Regions from separate parts of the Arthrobacter sp. TWP1-1 genome, predicted to be linked through region 2. Evidence: predicted binding sites of a transcription regulator. Region 2 holds the regulator's gene; the other holds the start of a gene.
The links. Region 2 encodes LexA, which represses DNA repair genes until DNA is damaged. Its sites were predicted from a motif close to TCGAACANNTGTTCGA; they were not measured.
Positions count from the first base shown of each region.

Region 1 (9,509 bases), on a different contig from region 2:
CGCGAACAACTTGCGGATGTTGTCAAAGACGCCCGTGTAGGTAGCCGGGTTGGAGCGCGGGGTGCGGCCGATGGGGCTCTGGTCAACGTGCACCACCTTGTCCAGGTGCTCTAGGCCGTCCACGCGCAGGTGGCGCCCGGCAACCTGCTTTGCACCGTTGAGCTTGTTGGCCAGAACCTTGTATAGGATCTCGTTGACAAGGGTCGATTTACCGGAACCGCTGACTCCGGTCACGGCCGTCAGGACACCCAGCGGGAACTTCACATCGATGTTCAGCAGGTTGTTTTCGCGCGCACCAATGACGGCGAGTTCACGCTTTTTGTCGTACTTGCGGCGCTTGGCGGGCAGTGCAATGCTCTTGCGTCCGGACAGGTAATCGCCGGTCAGCGATCGGGTGTTGGCCAGCAGTTCGGGCAAGGATCCGGAGTGCACCACTTCGCCACCGTGTTCACCGGCACCGGGGCCAATGTCCACGATCCAGTCGGCTTCCTTGATGGTGTCCTCATCGTGTTCAACCACGATCAAGGTGTTGCCCAAATCGCGCAGGCGCGTGAGGGTTTCAATGAGGCGGCGGTTGTCACGCTGGTGCAGGCCGATGGACGGCTCATCCAGCACGTACAGCACGCCCACCAGCCCGGAACCGATCTGGGTGGCCAAGCGAATTCGCTGGGCTTCGCCTCCCGAGAGCGTCGCCGAGGCACGCTCGAGGTTCAGGTATTCAAGGCCAACATCCAGCAGGAATCGCAACCGTGCCTGGATTTCCTTCAGGACCTGGCTGGCAATCTGGGCCTCGCGGCCGGTCAAGACAAGGTTGGAGAGGAACTCAAAGCAGTCGCGCATGGACATGGCACAGACTTCGGCAATGGATTTTCCATTGATCAACACGGACAACGATGCCGGGTTCAGGCGTGCGCCGCCACAGGACGGGCACGGAATCTGGCGCATGTACTCTTCGTAGCGGTCACGGGCCGAATCGGATTCGGTCTCGATGTGCTTGCGTTGGATGTACTGGACTGCACCTTCAAAACCGGTGCTGTACTTACGTTCGCGACCAAAACGGTTCTTGTATTGGACAACAACCTTGTGGTCCTTGCCGTACAGGATGGCGGTGCGGGTGTCAGTGTCCAGCTTGTTCCACGGGGTCTCCATCTTGAAGTCCAGCTCCGTTGAGAGCCCTTCAAGGAGCCGGTTCCAGTACTCCGTGGTGGCGGTGCCCAGCGACCACGGTGCGATGGCGCCCTCACGCAGTGAAAGGAAGGGGTTGGGAACTACCAGTTCCTCGTCCACCTCAAGCTTGGTACCGATGCCGCTGCAAGCGTTGCAGGCGCCAAAGGGGTTGTTGAAGGAGAAGGAGCGCGGCTCAATCTCATCGATGGCCAACGGGTGTTCGTTGGGGCAGGCCAGGTTCTCGGAGAAGGAGCGGATGCGGGCGGCATCATCGTCGGCGAGGTCAACAAGTTCGGCCAGCACGCGGCCCTCGGCAAGGCCCAAAGCCGTCTCCACGGAATCAGTCAAGCGCTGCTGAATGCCGTCCTTGACCACGAGCCGGTCAACCACCACCTCAATGGTGTGCTTGAAGGTCTTCTTCAGCTTGGGCGGATCACTCAACTGGACCTGCTCGCCGTCGACCTTGGCGCGGGAGTAACCCTTTGCGGTCAGCTCCCGGAACAGGTCAACGAACTCGCCCTTTCGATCCCGTACCACCGGAGCCAAGACCTGGAAGCGGGTGCCCTCGGGCATTTCCAGCAGCTGATCAACAATCTGCTGGGGCGTTTGCTTGGCGATGGGCTCACCACACACGGGGCAGTGCGCCGTTCCTACGCGCGCCCACAGCAGACGCATGTAGTCGTAGATCTCGGTGATGGTGCCCACCGTGGACCGGGGGTTCTTCGACGTCGACTTTTGATCGATGGAGACAGCCGGGGACAACCCCTCGATGAAGTCGACGTCCGGCTTATCCACCTGGCCAAGGAACTGCCGCGCGTAGGCGGAAAGTGATTCAACGTAGCGGCGCTGACCCTCGGCAAAAATGGTGTCAAACGCCAGCGAGGATTTACCCGAGCCGGAGAGCCCGGTGAACACAATCATGGCGTCACGGGGAAGGTCAAGGTCCACGTTGCGCAGGTTGTGCTCACGGGCTCCCTTGATCACCAGACGGGACAAATCCGGGCGCGTAGGGGCAATTTCGGGGGTTACAGACTTGACCATTGATTCCTTCACATCACTGTCTGCCACGACGCCGGCGTGGCAAGGGCGCGGGCGCTTGGGCGCCGCACATTGCAAACACTCTTGAGTGTAATCGAAAGTTCGTTCGAACGCATGCCGAAATTCTTACCCGGCATTAGTTGCGATCCAGCGCCGCCGTCACGATCCGCAGGGCCTGGGCCGTGGGCATGCCGAGGTCCCGTACGACGGCGGCAAAGGACTCCGCGGCACTCGCCACCTGGGCGGCAATCACGTCACCACCGGAGGCAATCGCTGTGCCGCTGCGGCCAGCGGTAATGACTACGCCAGCCTGTTCAAGCTCACGATAGGCCCGCGCAACCGTGTTGGCCGCAACGCCTAAATCCGTGGCCAAGGAGCGTACCGAAGGGAGTTTGGTCCCCACCGCCAAATCCCCAGCCGAGGCCAGGTCAAGGATTCGCAACCTGATCTGTTCGAAGGGCGGAACGCTCGATTCCGTATCGAGGCGCCAACGTCGCATCATGACATCCATGGCATTCATACCGTGCTCGCCTCTTCCACCGCCGGGCCACCAAACTGTGGCTAGTTACTGATCGTAATTGAAAGCTCTGAGTGTCAACAGTTTGTCACGACCTGAATCGCTGCCTACCTCGGTACATATGTGACACTTACCGGATGGATGAGAACTTAGCGGGAGCCCTGCATCACGTCGAGCTTTGGGTACCAAGTATAGAACGGGCCACCGTTGAATGGGGATGGCTGCTATCTACCTTGGGCTACTCCATGGAACAAAATTGGGGCAAGGGAGCTAGCTGGCGTCGAGGCAGCACCTACATAGTGACCGAGGAGTCGCCCGCAATGAGCAGTGAGCAGCACCAACGGACCGCTCCAGGGCTAAACCACTTGGCTTTCCATGCCGGAACGAAGGACATGGTTGATGCTTTAGTAGAGGACGCGTCGGCGCACGGCTGGCAGCAGCTCTTTGCCGAGAAATACCCCCACGCCGGCGGGGCGGATCACTACGCCGCCTACCTGGTGAATTCCGATGGCTTTGAAATCGAACTCGTCGCAGCTGTCACCTCAACTATCGGCAGTGATTAGCCCGGGCGACGTTTAGTCCGGGAGCTGTTTGACCTCCGGCGCCGAACTCGGCCAAGAATCTAACTACGTCCTTCACCATCCACAGGCGATTGTGGTTTCCCATGAAATACCGAGATGCGCAGCTAGTCCCCTTGACCCGGCAGATAATGCCGTTATGCCCGCGCATAGCGGCGTTATCTGACGGCTGACCGGCGGGTCAGGGCTCAGCGGGTCAGTGCTCAGCCGGCCTACCCGTACAGTTCGAAGGCCACGGCCCCGCCGCTCGTGACCATCTCGATCTGCCGCCGGGCCTGCGTTTCAACGGGCTCGTCACTGAGCTCCTTGAGATATTCCTTGTGCTCCGCCAGCGAGGCAACTGCCTTCTCGATGTTCCCCGCCGACACAGGCTGACTGTGCGTGGCTGCCGGGGAGCTGACGGCTACCCAGCGGGTTTTGTGCCGCGGCAGGCCTTCCGCCAGCAGCTCTGGGAAGATCCATTCGTTGTCGGCATCGCCCACGGCATCCAAGACGGCCCGGCCCACGGCCCTGTGGTCGGCGGAGTTCCATCGGCCAGGCCCCCACTCATCACGATGGTTCAGGGTGAGCACCACGTCCGGCCGAACACGGCGGATTTCCCGGGCAAAGTCACGGCGCAGCGCCAGCCCTTCCTCAATCCGCCCATCCGGGTGATCGAGAAACACCAGATCAGTGACTCCAACCAGCGCACAGGCATTCTCCTGCTCCCTGGAGCGCAAGGGTGCGGATTCTTCCGGTGGGAGTCCCGCAATACCGGCCTCCCCGCGAGTAGCAAGGACGTAACTGACATGCTTGCCGGCCACGATCCACTCGGCCACGGCGGCTGCCATGCCGTACTCGGGGTCATCAGGATGCGCCACAAGGACTAACGCCCGTTGCCAATCCTGCGGAAACTCCAACAGTCCCGTCATTGCTTTTCTCCCACCATAAAGATCCGGCGGAACGGAAACACCGTCCCAAATTCGCCCGGCGGATAAGCCTCGGCAACTAGGGCGGCGTACTCATGCTCAAAGAGCTGACTGTCTTCCGGTCCTAGGGCAGCCAGCACGGGCCGCAGTCCAGTGCCTCGCACCCATTCAAGGACGGGATTCTCACCCTGCAACAACTGGGTGTAGCTGGTTTCCCACACATCCACCCGGGCACCGGCCCGCAGGAAAAGATCCTGATATTCCGCGGGCTCCCGCACGGCGTCGTAGTGCCGCAACACCCCATCCAACTTGTCCCGCCAGCGTGCACTTTCCGCCAGTTCGCGCATGATGACGTGCGACGGCGCGCCAAAGTTCCCGGGCACCTGCACTCCCAGCCACCCGCCAGGGCGCAGGGCCGCCAACCATGCAGTCATGAGTTGGGGATGGTTGGGCACCCATTGCAGTGCGGCGTTCGAGACAATCACATCCGTGGAGTCCTCGGGCCGCCAGGAAGCAATATCGGCGACGGTGAAGTCCAAGTTCGACGCAACGCCGTCGGCGGCAGGCGGAAAAGTGGTCCGCGCCGCGGCGATCATGGCCTCGGAATTGTCGAGCCCCACCACGGACGCTCCCGGCCACCGCAGTGCCAGCGTTGCTGTGAGGTTGCCCGGCCCGCAGCCAAGGTCAACCACGTTCGTTGGGGATTCGGCCGCAATGCGGGACGTCAGGTCAAAAAACGGTCTGTCTCGAAAATCACTGAATTGGACGTACTTTGCCGGTTCCCAGAGAAATGTTTGTTCACCCATGGCGTTATCCTGCCACATGCCGTTCACCAGCCGCTGACAGTTCTTTGGCGACACCCCCGAGCGCCTAAGCTGGGAACATCATGAATCTTCTTGAACAGCTCTCCACCCTGAATCCGCAAACATCCTCCGACGACGACGTTCTGGACGCGTTTTTAGAGTGGACACTCGAGAAGGGCCTGGAGCTGTACCCAGCCCAGGAGGAAGCTGCCCTGGAGCTGGTCAGCGGAAACAACGTCATTTTGTCCACGCCCACAGGCTCGGGCAAGTCGCTGGTGGCCATTGCCGCACATTTCAACGCCATGGCACGCGGAGCTGCCAGCTACTACACGGCCCCCATCAAGGCGCTCGTTTCGGAGAAGTTCTTTGCCCTGTGCGAGATCTTCGGCGCCGAAAACGTCGGGATGATCACGGGTGATTCTTCCGTGAACCAGGACGCACCGATCATCTGCTGCACGGCGGAAATTCTGGCGAACATCGCCCTGCGCGAGGGTGAGAATGCCGACGTCGGCGTTGTCGTCATGGATGAGTTCCACTACTACTCGGACCCGCAGCGTGGCTGGGCCTGGCAGTTGCCCTTGCTGGAATTGCCGCAGTCGCAGTTCCTGCTCATGAGCGCAACCCTTGGCGACGTCAGCCGTTTTGAGCGTGAACTCACCGAGCTGACCAACCGCACCACCGTCACGGTGTCCTCCGGTGAACGACCCATTCCGCTGCACTACTACTATGTTCAGACCGGCGTTCATGAGTCCCTCGAGGAGCTGCTGGCCACCAAGCAGGTCCCGGTCTATGTGGTGCACTTCAGCCAAGCCGAGGCCATCGACCGCGCACAAAACCTCATGAGCATCAACGTGTGCAGCCGTGAGGAAAAGGACAAGATTGGCGAGCTCATCGCCGGCTTCCGATTCTCGGCAGGCTTTGGCAAGACCCTAAACCGCTTGGTTCGCCACGGCATCGGCGTGCACCATGCCGGCATGCTGCCCAAGTACCGTCGTCTCGTGGAGCAGCTGGCCCAGGCTGGCCTGCTGAAGGTCATCTGCGGCACTGACACGCTTGGCGTGGGCATCAACGTGCCCATCCGCACCGTCCTCATGACTGCCCTGAGCAAGTACGACGGCGTCCGCACTCGCGTTTTGCAGGTGCGTGAGTTCCAACAGATCGCGGGCCGTGCGGGCCGGGCCGGTTATGACACGGCCGGAACTGTCATTGTGCAGGCTCCGGATCACGTCATCGAAAATGCCAAGTCCATGGCCAAGGCCGTGGCGAAGTTTGGCGACGATCAAAAGAAGCTCCGCCAGGTTGTCAAGAAGAAGCCGCAGCAGGGCTTTGTCAGCTGGGGTGAGCCTACGTTCACCCGTCTGGCCGAATCCGTTCCGGAGCCGCTGACCTCCAGCTTCACCATCACGCACGCCATGCTGCTGAACCTGTTGGAACGCCCCGGCGATCCCTTTCAGGCGGCCAAAGCACTGCTCACCGAGAACCATGAATGGCCGTCAAAGCAGCGCGTACTTATGCGCAAGGCCATCGGCATGTACCGTGAACTCCTCGGTGCCGGCGTTGTGGAGCGGATTCCCGAGGACGAGCTCGAAGCGGACGGCCGCACTGTTCGGCTCACGGTCCACCTGCAGATGAACTTTGCGTTGAACCAGCCGCTCTCCCCCTTCGCACTGGCCGCCCTGGATCTGCTCGACGCCGAGTCCCCCAGCTATGCCCTTGACGTCATCTCTGTCATCGAGTCGACGCTGGAAAAGCCGCGGCAGATCCTGTCCGCCCAGCTCAAGCGCGAACGCACCGAGAAGATCACCGACATGAAGGCGCAGGGCATCGAGTACGACGAGCGCATGGCGATCCTCGACGAGGTCACCTACCCCATGCCGCTCCTGGAGCTCCTCTCGGACGCCTTCGAGGTGTACCGCAAAGCCGCCCCGTGGATGGGCGACTTTGAGCTGAGCCCGAAGTCGATTATCCGCGACATGTACGAGCGCGCCATGAACTTTGGCGAGTACGTCCAGTACTACTCACTGGCCCGCTCCGAGGGCATCGTGCTGCGCTATCTGACCGACGCCTACAAGGCGCTGCGCCAGACGGTCCCCCAAGCCGCGCTGCGCGAAGACCTCGAGGACATCATCTCGTGGCTCGGCGAGCTTGTCCGCCAGGTTGACTCCAGTCTCCTGGACGAATGGGAAAAGATGACCAGCGGTGACAGTGCGGACGTCGTGGAGGAAACGGCACTGCCGCCGGCCCCGCCGCGTCTCACCGACAACGCCCGGGCCTTCCGGGTTATGGTGCGTAACGAAATGTTCCGTCGCGTGGAATTGGCTGCCGATGATGACTTTGAAGCCTTGGGAGCGCTCGACGGAGATCACGGCTGGAGTGCCGATCGCTGGGCCGACGCCCTGGATGCGTATTGGGACGAACACGAGTTCATTGAGTCCGGACCGGCAGCTCGCGGACCGTCGCTGCTGCACATCAACCCGTCTGCCGACGCCTGGGCTGTGCGCCAGACCATCGTCGATCCGGAAGGCAACAACGATTGGTTCATGTCCGCCACGGTGGATCTGGACGCATCGAATGAGGCCGGTTCCGCCGTCGTGATTTTCAAGGAATTCAGCCGAATGTAAGGTGCGCGATAAGCTCGTTCCATGAGTCTTCTTCGCACCGCTGTGCCCTCCGATGTCCCCGCAATTCTTGGCATGATCCAGGATCTGGCTGTTTATGAAAAAGAGCCAGACGCCGTCAAGAACACCGTAGAGATGCTTGACGCAAGCCTCTTCGGTGACAACCCTCAGGTGTTCGCCAACGTCGTGGACTCGCCCAATGCGGGCGAGCCCATTGTGGCCTTTGCCCTGTGGTTCCTGAACTACTCAACGTGGGAAGGGACCCACGGGATCCATCTTGAGGATCTCTATGTGCGTCCCGAGGCGCGCGGCGGCGGCTACGGCAAGATCTTGTTGCGAGAATTGGCCAAGATCGCTGTGGAACGTGGGTATGCGCGGGTGGAGTGGAGCGTTCTTGACTGGAATGAGCCGTCCATTAACTTCTACAAGTCCTTGGGCGCTGAAGCCATGGACGGCTGGTCGGTATTCCGTCTTGACGGCGCCGAACTGAACGCCTTCGGAGCCGCATCAGTGGAGATCACGGCGTGAGCACCTCGGCACCGTACGTTGTCCGCGGCTTGAACGTGCAGGATCGTTGGTTCTCCGCTCCCCTGAACCACGCCAATCCGGCCGGTCCGGCTATTAAGCTCTTCGCCCGGGAGTTCAGCGACCCAGATCAGGATGGCCTGCCATGGCTATTGTTCCTGCAGGGTGGTCCCGGCGGCAAGGGCAACCGTCCCACGGGTCTCAACGGCTGGCTTGCTGAGGCGGCCAAGGACTTCCGGATCCTGATGCTCGACCAGCGCGGCACCGGATTGTCCACCCCGGCCAATCGTCAAACACTGCCCCTGGCTGGCGATATCGCGGCGCAAGCTGATTACCTCTCGCACTTCCGCGCAACAGATATTGTGGCCGACGCCGAGCTGATCCGCGCCGAGCTGGGGTCCGATCCGTGGAGCATTTTTGGCCAAAGCTACGGTGGATTCTGCGCGCTGACCTACCTGTCCTTTGCTCCGGAAGGCGTGAAGGAAGCGCTCATCACCGGTGGCCTTGGTCCGATTTCGGGACCGGCTGATCAGGTCTATGAGGCCACCTTCGAACGTTTGCGCAGCCGCAACGCCGAGTATTTTGCAAAGTACCCCGGCGATCGCGAACTGCTGACGAAAATCGTCCGCCACGTGGGCCAGGTGCCTGAGTTCCTCCCGAGTGGTGAGCGGCTCACGGCCGAGCGCGTGCAGATGCTGGGCAACTACCTCGGCGGCAACACGCGTTTTGACGCCCTGCACTTTGTGCTGGAGGACGCGTTCATTGAAACGCTCGACGGCGCACGCCTCTCGGACTCGTTCCTTGCCAATGTTTCGACCTACGTGAGCCGGGCGGCAAATCCGCTTTACGCCCTGATGCACGAGTCGATTTATGTTCAGGGCGAGGCCAGCAACTGGGCAGCCCAACGTGTTTTGGCTCAGAATCCGGACTTTCACCCCGGAGCTGCGGAACCGTTGCTGACCGGCGAGGCCATCTATCCGTGGTACTTCGAGCAGGACCCGGCTCTTGTACCGCTGCGGGAACTGGCCGATGTCCTGGCCGCCCGCACCGAAGGCTGGGCCGCGCTCTACGATGCGGACCAACTCGCCCGCAACACCGTTCCGGTGGCGGCCGCCGTCTACACGGACGACATCTTCGTGGACCGGGAGATCTCACTGGCCACGGCAGCCGCCGTTCAGGGCCTGCATGTGTGGGAATCCGCGGACTTCCACCATGACGGAATCGCGGACGACGGCGAAGGTATCTTCGCCCGCCTCCTCCGGCTAGTGCGGGCCTAGTTTCCGGAAGACCGGCTGGCCGGTGGCCCCGGAGCGGGGATGGATTTCCAAGGTCGCCCAGCGACCGCGGAAATCTTA
Region 1 covers NZ_JAFCXC010000002.1:402,565-412,073, forward strand. Annotated here, with positions in the region: gene uvrA (excinuclease ABC subunit UvrA) at 1-2,208, opposite strand, end outside; gene ACP7B9_RS05175 (GntR family transcriptional regulator) at 2,342-2,725, opposite strand; gene ACP7B9_RS05180 (VOC family protein) at 2,860-3,285, shown strand; gene ACP7B9_RS05185 (PIG-L deacetylase family protein) at 3,513-4,211, opposite strand; gene ACP7B9_RS05190 (trans-aconitate 2-methyltransferase) at 4,208-5,014, opposite strand; gene ACP7B9_RS05195 (DEAD/DEAH box helicase) at 5,095-7,632, shown strand; gene ACP7B9_RS05200 (GNAT family N-acetyltransferase) at 7,654-8,157, shown strand; gene ACP7B9_RS05205 (alpha/beta fold hydrolase) at 8,154-9,431, shown strand.
Region 1: uvrA (excinuclease ABC subunit UvrA) is a predicted target of LexA. The motif match lies at 2,300-2,315, and genes of this name have one in related genera.

Region 2 (9,509 bases):
CAGACCTAGGATGGCCAGAACCGTGCAAATGACGCCGACGATCGCAAAACCTGCCCACGGTCCCAGGGTGTCAATCATGGCGCCGGCGAACGGCGCGCCCATGGCATTGCCAATCGTCATCGAGGAGCCGTACCATCCCATGGCCTCGCCGCGACGCTTCTCGGTGACGAGATCGGCAATGTGCTCGGCACTGGAGGTGAGGACGGGGGCGCACAGCAGCCCCGGGAGAATGGACAACAACCCAAGGGTTAAGGCGTTTGTGGCATATCCCATAGGAATGATCAGGATTGCCATGGCGCAGAGAAGCCACAAGGGGTTGACGGAACGTTTGAGGGCACCGTAAACGATGCCACCAACAATCGAGGCTCCGCACCAGAAGAGAAAGACGATTCCAAGATCACCCGTGCTGTTGTTGTGCTCCATCAGCGCAACCATGCCAACGTTGACGCCGGTCAATACCAGCCCCGCACCAAGGGAGGTAGCCAGAATGGCCAGCACGGCGATGTTGACCCAGCGAACATTGTGCCTGGTGCTCCCCCACCATCGGACCACCACATTCTTGTCCCTCAGGTCCGGCACTGGCTGATCCTCGACGGAATCAACAGGCTCAGTGGCGGGCTGGCCAACAGCGACAAAGGAACCCTTTTGGCCAGTCCGGGTGGGTGGGTTGAACCACATAAGGAAGACGCCGGCCAGGGACGCACTGACACCAATGATGATCAGGCCCATGACTGTGTTGTTCGTGGCCAACATGACACCGGCGGCCGGGCCGATCATAAAGGTGAGTTCCCCTCCCATGGAATCCAGCGCATAAGCTGTTCGCCGCTGCTCCGACGGGACCATGACGCCCAAAGCCTGGCGGACCACTGAGAAGATCGGCACGGCGAAGAGCCCGCCGATGAAGGCCGCCACCATCAGCAGCTGGAAGTTCAAAAAGGGTGCCATGCCCCAAACAACCACCTCGGCAATGACTGAGGGAATCAAAGCCTTCCGCAGCCCGTAAATATCCACCATGCGACCACGCCACGGTGCACCAATGGCCATGCCGATGGTAATGGCTGCAGCAATCGAGCCGGCAGCCGCATAGCTGAGGTTCATGGATTTCACCACATGCAGCGTCAGCAGGACACCTGCTGCTGCGTGGGGAATACGCGCCAACATGGCGATAATCAATAGGCGGCGCACGGATCCAACCGCGAGGATTTCGCGGTAGGCAGCAAAATTCACGTTGATGACTTCTCTCTGGTTATCCATCACAGGAGAGCATCAGGCTGCCTTGCTGTGGTTTAAGTTTGTTGTTGCGGGTGGCGCAAGCGGATCTGGATCGAATCAACCGCTGAGGCAAAATGCTCATGGCCAGCCCAATATTCTTGCAATCGGGACAGCACGTCATTCACCTCAAGCTGATCGAGCCCAGGCAACAAAGTGATCGTGACACACAATTCCGGCCCTGTTCCGCCGCCTTGCACCAATCGTCGCGCCGGTTCGGCGCTATTGTCCCAGAGGGATTCTATGCCTTGGCCAGCACCGGCGGAAATGTCCACGACTGCACTGTTACCAAGCACCGACACGGATTCGCGCAGAATGCTCTCAACCGCTACATCGACATAGCTGGGATGCCATTGACGCTGCTGGGCCAGGGCCCACATGGCGGGCCGCCGAACGACAAATGGTCGCTGCGAACCGGGATCAACCACCAGTAACTGCGCTTCCTCTGCCACCGCCGATAATGCCGCACGTGCCGCATAGACGGCCACCGGCCGGGCCTCCGGATGCCACCGGGTCAGTGCTGCTGCGTGGGAAAATACCGGCAGGGCCTTGCGGCCGTCGGGTCCCTGCAGGGTCACCAGCGCCATGTCAGATTCCTTGTCGGAGACCAGGCCGTTCTCACCAACAGTTTGCTCGGCCAATTGCGCCACGATGGGAATGAACACGCGGGCCGTGGCCAGCGAAGCAACCACCTGCTCCTCGGTGCCCACTCCCGCGGCGAGCTGCGCCATGGCGGCGGCAAAACCTGCGTCCATGGCGCCGTCATCCGAGTCGAAGTTGTGGTATTTCTCCTGCGCGGGAAGGTCGCGGCCTGCCCAAGGCTGCCCGGCGGAATCGGTTTGTCCACCGGCGCCGGCCAAGGCGGCGGCAATGTGTCCTGGCAGCGCTTTCTTGGGCATCTCAGTCATGATTTAGCGGCGGCCTGCAACGTCAAGGGCCTGCGGCAGAGTGAATTGGCCTGAATACAGTGCCTTACCAACGATTGCACCCTCCACACCCTCGCCGACCAATTCGCGCAGCACGCGAAGGTCTTCGAGGCTGGAGATACCGCCGGAAGCCACCACCGGCTTGGAGGTGCGGGCGCACATTTCCCGCAGCAGTTCCACGTTGGGACCGCGCAATGTTCCATCTTTGGTGACGTCGGTGACGACGTAGCGGGCGCAGCCTGCGTCCTCCAACCGGGCCAAAACCTCCCAGATGTCGCCGCCTTCCTTCGTCCAGCCGCGGCCAGCCAAGGTGGTTCCACGAACGTCAAGTCCGACGGCGATCTTGTCACCGAAGCGGTCGATGACCTTCGCGGTCCACTCCGGGTTCTCCAGCGCAGCGGTACCCAAGTTCACTCGGCCCACGCCCAGCTCCAGGGCTGCCTCGAGGGAGGCATCGTCACGAAGGCCGCCGGAAAGCTCAACCTTGATATCGAGGGCCTGAACCATTTCGCTGAGCAGGTGAACGTTGGAGCCCCGGCCAAACGCTGCGTCAAGGTCAACGAGGTGAACCCACTCGGCGCCGTCGTTCTGCCATTTCATGGCCGCTTCCAGAGGAGAGCCATAGCTGGTTTCCGAGCCGGCCTCGCCCTGGACGAGGCGTACGGCTTGGCCGTTCACGACGTCGACAGCGGGCAGCAATTCCAAAATGGGGGTGGTCATGGGATCCTCAACGTTTTGTGTCTTGCGAATGGGAAGGTGCGGCGGGGCCGCGAGATGGTGACTTAGTTTTGAAGCGTAAACATGTAAGCGGCCACGAGCGACATGACGGCCAACAGGGCGAAGCTAATGGGAATCCAGCGGGCACTCTTTTGCTGGAAGAAGGTATAAGCGCCGCCGATGAGCAATCCTGCCAACCCCATGAGAAGTAACGACCACATTAGTTAGTCACGGTACTTTCTTGGGTGACAGCAGGGCGCTTGAGTGATTTAACCCAGTTGCGCAGCATGCGGGCACCGGCATCGCCGGACTTTTCCGGGTGGAACTGCGTTGCACAGAGCGGACCGTTTTCCACTGCGGCGATGAACGGCGCACCGTGCTCGGACCAGGTCACCAACGGAGGGCGCATCTTGGGCTGCAGCACTTCAAAGTCCCAAGTCTGCACGCCGTAGGAGTGGACAAAGTAGAACCGCTCGTTCTCCACGCCTTCGAACAGCATGGATCCTTCCGCGGCCTTGACGGTATTCCACCCCATGTGGGGCACGACCTCGGCGGGCAGCAACTCGACCGTTCCGGGCCATTCCCCCATGCCTTCCTCGTGGACTCCGTGTTCCACGCCGGCATCGAAAAGCACCTGCATTCCGACGCAGATACCCAAGACGGGGCGACCGCCGGCAACGCGTCGGCCGATCATGCGTAGCGCGTCAACGTTCTTCAGCTCGGACATGACCGATCCGAAGGCGCCCACACCAGGAACAACCAGGCCATCGGCCGTCAAGACGTCGTCAGGCTTGGCGCTGAGCGTTACGATGGCGCCGGCACGCTCAAGCGCACGGACGGCAGAGCGTACGTTTCCCGAACCGTAATCCAGAACGGTGACTGTCGGCTGGCTTGCTTTAGTCTGATCAGTCTCGGCGCTCACAACAGGCCCTTCGTGGACGGAATTCCGGTCACGCGGGGATCCGCTTCGACGGCAGATCGCAGGGCGCGTGCAAAAGCCTTGAACTGGGCCTCAACGATGTGGTGCGGATCGCGGCCCGCGATGACCGTCATGTGAAGGCAGATCTGTGCGTGCAAGGTGATGGCTTCAAAGACGTGGCGGGTCAGCGAGCCCGTGAAGTGCCCGCCGATGAGGTGGTACTCCTGACCGGCAGGCTCTCCGCCGTGCACCAGGTAGGGACGGCCGGAGAGATCCACAACGGCGTTGGCCAGGGCTTCATCGAGCGGGACGGTGGCTTCGCCGAAGCGACGGATGCCGGCCTTGTTGCCGAGTGCCTCCTTGAGGACCTCGCCTAGGGAGATTGCAACATCCTCAACCGTGTGGTGGGCATCGATGTGAGTATCGCCGGTGGCCTTGATGTTCATATCAATCAAGGAGTGCTTAGACAGGGCAGTCAACATGTGATCGTAAAAAGGCACTGACGTGTCAATGTTCGAAACCCCGGTGCCATCGAGGTTGATCTCAACCATGACGCTGGATTCGCTCGTGGCCCGCTCCAAACGAGCTGTCCGTCCCTGGCCTGGGGTTGTCTGAGTCATTGCAGCAGTCCTTTGATTTGTGTACGCAACCCGATCACCGTGCAAGGCAGGGCAGGAGGGAGCGCGGGGACGATCATAAGTGTTTATACCAGTTTAGAAGAGAAGACGCGTCAAAGCCCAACCAGCCCGGACTCCAGCACACCGCCAAAGCTCGACGGCGTACGCGGACGTGAGAACTAAGCGCCCAGGATGACGCGAAGTCCCGTGAGGAACGCGCTGGTCTCAGTCTCGGTACCGGCCGTGACGCGCAGGTGGCCGGGGATTCCGACGTCGCGAATCAAGACGCCCTTGGCCAGCAATGCTTCCCAAACCTCATGGGGGTTTTCAATGCCCCCAAAGAAGACGAAGTTCGAGTCCGAGGGTGCAGGACTGAGCCCCATGTCGGTCAACTCGTTGACTATCCGGTCGCGCTGGACCTTGATCTGTTCAACATTGGCCAGCAGCGATGCCGAATTACGCAAGGCAGCCACGGCCGTGGCCTGAGTAATGGCGGACAGGTGATAGGGCAGGCGAACGAGACGAACGGCGTCAGTTACCTCAGGAGCGGCAGCCATATAGCCCAAGCGGGCACCAGCCATGGCAAAGGCCTTACTCATGGTGCGTGAGATCACGAGGCGCGGACGGCCCTCAAGAAGATCGAGCGCACTGGGTGTGCCAGCGTGGGAAAACTCCGTGTAGGCCTCGTCAACTATGACGATGGCCTGCGAGGCCTCGCCAGCTTCATAGACGGCTTTGACGACATCCAAGCCGAGGGCTGTTCCCGTGGGGTTGTTGGGTGAACACAACAAAACAATATTGGGGGCGTGCGCACGAACTTGCTCGGCAGCCGAATCGGCACTCAAGCTGAAGTCTGGCGCTCGAACGCCGGCAATGTAGGCCGATCCCGTGCCACTGGCCAGGAGCGGGTACATGGAGTACGTGGGAGGGAAACTCATGACGCTTCGGCCAGGGCCGCCGAAGGCCTGCAACAGCTGCTGCAGCACTTCATTGGAACCGTTGGCTGCCCACAGATTTTCTTCCGTCAGATCATGTCCAAGGTAAGCAGCCAGTTCCTTGCGGAGGGTCGTGAATTCGCGATCCGGGTAGCGGTTGAGGCCGTCAAGCTCCGCAGCGACTGCCTTAAGAATGGCTTCCTTCGCGTCGTCGGGGACTCCGAAGGTGTTTTCATTGACGTTCAGCAGCACCGGCACGTCAAGCTGGGGCGCCCCATAAGGATGCTGTCCGCGCAGATCGTCGCGGAGTGGCAATTGACTTAGGCGTTCGAACTGATCCATGGTTCCAGCATATTTCCTGCCCGCCGAATGTCCGAACTGGCGACAATATGCGGACACGTTACGTTTTCCAACACCTTAGCTTCGCCAACACACTAGCTTTGCCAACGATGCCCCGCTGGCCATCTTCATGGACTGCGTTTACTGGTGCGACTATTTGGGGAGAGGCACAAAGAGCTGCTGGCCGGCCTGGACTACGCCGCTGCCAAGCTCATTCAATGCCACGATCTCACTGACTACATCACGAACATCGCGGTTCGGATTCGAGGCGGCCGCAATGCTCCACAGGCTGTCACCTTGCAGAACGGTGACAGTGGCGGCGTACTCGGCCATATCTACTGCAACGTGCTCAACCGACGCCTGCGCGGGGCTGGCTACTGAACCGAGCACGATCGCCAACGCGGCAAACACCATGACAGCTGCCGTGACGAGTGCCGGAATGCCCAGAAGGACCAGGCGGCCACGACGGGTCAAGTTGATACGAACAGTGCTCAGGGGTGTTGCGGAGATAACCATTGCATTCATGACTTCTGGTCCTTTCGCCGTGGATCTCACCCTCCGGACTCGAACATCCATTGGATCAAATTCCATTGCTTTACATCTTCGATAGAACGTATGTTCTAGTTAGCTACTAGAACAGTTTTAGCACCTATAGACGACACTTGCCAAGAGTAGATCGAACAAATGTTTGAAATTGCCTACTTTGTGGCTTAAACTTGTGAAACAAGGATTGGCCGCTAGATGCAGTCCACCAGCAGGCACTGACATTGTTCAGGGCAGCCACGAAAGGACCCCGGAACCATGGCGCTTCCAGACCCACCGCACCGCATCCCCCAGGCACCCAGTCGCGCCGGCATGAAGGGCCTGACGGTTCGGCAGAAGAAGATCCTTGAGTGCATTCAGCGCTCCATCGCGGATAAGGGCTACCCGCCCTCCATGCGTGAAATTGGCGACGCCGTGGGGTTGGCGAGCCTCTCCAGCGTCACGCACCAGCTGACTCAGCTTGAACGGCACGGCTACCTGCGGCGGGATCCCAAACGACCTCGCGCCATGGAAGTCCTCATCCCCTTGGTTTTGGACAATGGTGCAGTGGAGATTGAGGGCGTCAGCTCCCCCACAGCTTTGCGCAGCTCAAACGGTTTGAATTTCGCTGAACTGAGCAGCTCCTCGGACACAGCTTTCGTTCCTCTGGTGGGACGTATTGCAGCCGGTGGACCGATTCTGGCCGATCAATCGGTGGATGACATCATGCCGCTGCCTCGCCAGATTGTCGGCAATGGCGAGTTGTTCATGCTCAAGGTTCAGGGTGATTCCATGATCGATGCAGCCATCTGTGACGGTGACTGGGTTGTTATCCGCCAGCAGCCCACAGCCAACAATGGCGATATCGTGGCGGCACTTCTCGAAGATGAGGCGACCGTCAAGACGTTCCGCCAGCGCGACGGCCACACGTGGCTGCTTCCGCAGAACACCCGCTACGAGCCCATCCTCGGTGACCACGCCACCATCATGGGCAAGGTCGTATCGGTGCTCCGCAGCCTGTAGCACCCACAGACACAAAAGAGGCGCCAGTCCAGATTTGGACGGCGCCTCTTTTTTGCAGGTCTACTTGCCGGAAAGCCGCTTCAGTGCTGACAGCGCAACGGCCCTGTCCTTGGTGGACCAGAAGGGTGGAAGCGCTGCGCGCAGGAACCCGCCATAGCTGGCATTGGCAAGGCGTGAATCCAGCACGGCAACAACTCCACGGTCCTGGCTTGACCGGATCAACCGGCCGACACCCTGGGCCAGCCGTACGGCAGCATGGGTGGCGGAGATGGCGATAAAGCCGTCGCCGCCACTTTGTGCCACTGCTCGAGCCCTGGCCGTGACCAGTGGATCGTCCGGTCGCGGGAACGGAATCCGGTCGATCACCACAAGGCGGCATGACGCGCCCTGGACATCGACGCCTTGCCACAGTGACATGGTCCCGAAGAGGCAGGTATCGGGTTCATCTGCGAATTGCTTGATCAACCCGGACATGGAGGAATCGCCCTGGCAGAGGATCTTCACCTTGAGTTTCTTACGTAGCTTTTCGGCAGCGTCCTCGGCGGCACGTCTGGAGGAAAACAGCGCCAGCGTGCCACCGCCGGCGGCCGTGATGAGATCGGCCAGCTCATCCAGCTGCTCCGGAGACATCCCAAAGCCAGGCTTCTTCAAATGTGCGGCCACGTACAGCATGCCCTGCTTGGGGTAATCAAAAGGAGAGCCGACGTCGGCACCCGTCCAGCTGGGCGCGCTTGGCCCCAGCAAACCCAAACCACCTGCGGTGGACTGGAATGATTCACCTATGGCAAGCGTTGCCGAGGTCAACACCACTGTTCGATCGGCGAAGAGGCCTTCACGCAATTTCATGGCCACACTCAGAGGTGCAATGTTCAAGACGGCTGGTTCATTCTCGTCCGCTTTTTGGTAGCCCTGTCCTGGGACGAAATTACCAGGGCGTGAAGCCCAGACCACTTCGCGGGCATCGTTGGCCACCAAAAGGCGTTCACAGAGGTCGAAGATGAGGTTCAGCCTGGACCTTGCGATGGATCGTCCACCGTCAGCGGCCGCGTTTCCGTCCGGCTTCGAATCTGACAGCGCAGCACGAACAGCGTCGCGCACCTGCTCGATGGCCTGGCTTTGGGTGTCATTGAGACCGTTGGGCAGCAAGCCTTCGGGCATGCCGGCAAGAGCCATATCCAGGGCTGCGGCACTCGCATGGAGTGTCTCCACCGGCACAGCCGTGTGTTTGCGGGTGCTAGATGCCGCGGCTTGAATCATTTGCACGGAGAGTTGTCCGGTGACAGCTCCCGTTACCCTGTCCTGAAGTTCATGGGCCTCATCCACCACAACCACGTCATACTCAGGCAGGACGGCAATGCCTTCAAAAGCACTGATGGCCAGCATGGCGTGGTTGGTGACCACAATGTCGGCCTCGGCACCGCGGGCACGGGCCAACTCCGCAAAGCACTCGGTGGCAAGGGGGCATTTTTGTGCGCCTAGGCATTCCATGGACGTCACGGATACTTGACGCCAGGCCCGATCCGTCACCCCAGGCACCAGCTCGTCCCGGTCACCGGTCTCGGTATCTTGAGCCCAATCACGCAGGCGCACAACTTCCTTGCCGAGCTGGGATGCTGGCCCGGTGCTCGCACCCGGCAGGTGGGCAACACTGGTGTCCTCACCGAGGCTGAAGAGAGCTCCCTCCCCGGTGTCTTCCGTGGGGAAACCGCCACCCAACTTCTGTTTGCAGACGTAGTTGCTCCTGCCCTTGACCAGGGCAACGTCAATGGCGCGCGGCAGGATCGGCGCCAAGGCGGCAAGCAACCTAGGTACGTCGCGTCCCACGATCTGGGCCTGCAGGGCGAGGGTCGCCGTAGCCACGACGGCAGGTTTGTCACTCGTGAGTGAGTTGACGATCAGCGGGATCAGGTAAGCCAGTGACTTTCCCGTTCCTGTGCCTGCCTGAACCAACAGGTGGTCGCCGCTTTCGATGGCGGCAACGACGCGGCGGACCATTTCGTGTTGACCATCGCGGCGCTGACCGCCCATGGATTCAACAGCCTTGTCCAAGAGGGTCAGTGCTTGTTGCGAAAAATCACTTTCAGGCATGCTGGACAAACGGCTCAACCTCGGCTGCAAGGTCTTCCCGGACTCGGACCGTAGCCAGTGTGCCGTGCTCGCCATGCTCAAGAGCGATGATTTCCGCGTCGGTACGGTGCAACTTGTTCAGTACGTCACCGCGATCGTAGGGAATCAGCAATGT
Region 2 covers NZ_JAFCXC010000005.1:232,048-241,556, reverse strand. Annotated here, with positions in the region: gene ACP7B9_RS11570 (MFS transporter) at 1-1,254, opposite strand, end outside; gene ACP7B9_RS11565 (SseB family protein) at 1,287-2,177, opposite strand; gene priA (bifunctional 1-(5-phosphoribosyl)-5-((5-phosphoribosylamino)methylideneamino)imidazole-4-carboxamide isomerase/phosphoribosylanthranilate isomerase PriA) at 2,181-2,915, opposite strand; gene ACP7B9_RS11555 (hypothetical protein) at 2,978-3,133, opposite strand; gene hisH (imidazole glycerol phosphate synthase subunit HisH) at 3,133-3,834, opposite strand; gene hisB (imidazoleglycerol-phosphate dehydratase HisB) at 3,831-4,451, opposite strand; gene ACP7B9_RS11540 (histidinol-phosphate transaminase) at 4,628-5,725, opposite strand; gene ACP7B9_RS11535 (LysM peptidoglycan-binding domain-containing protein) at 5,876-6,247, opposite strand; gene lexA (transcriptional repressor LexA) at 6,524-7,267, shown strand; gene ACP7B9_RS11525 (ATP-dependent DNA helicase) at 7,328-9,355, opposite strand; gene hflX (GTPase HflX) at 9,348-9,509, opposite strand, start outside.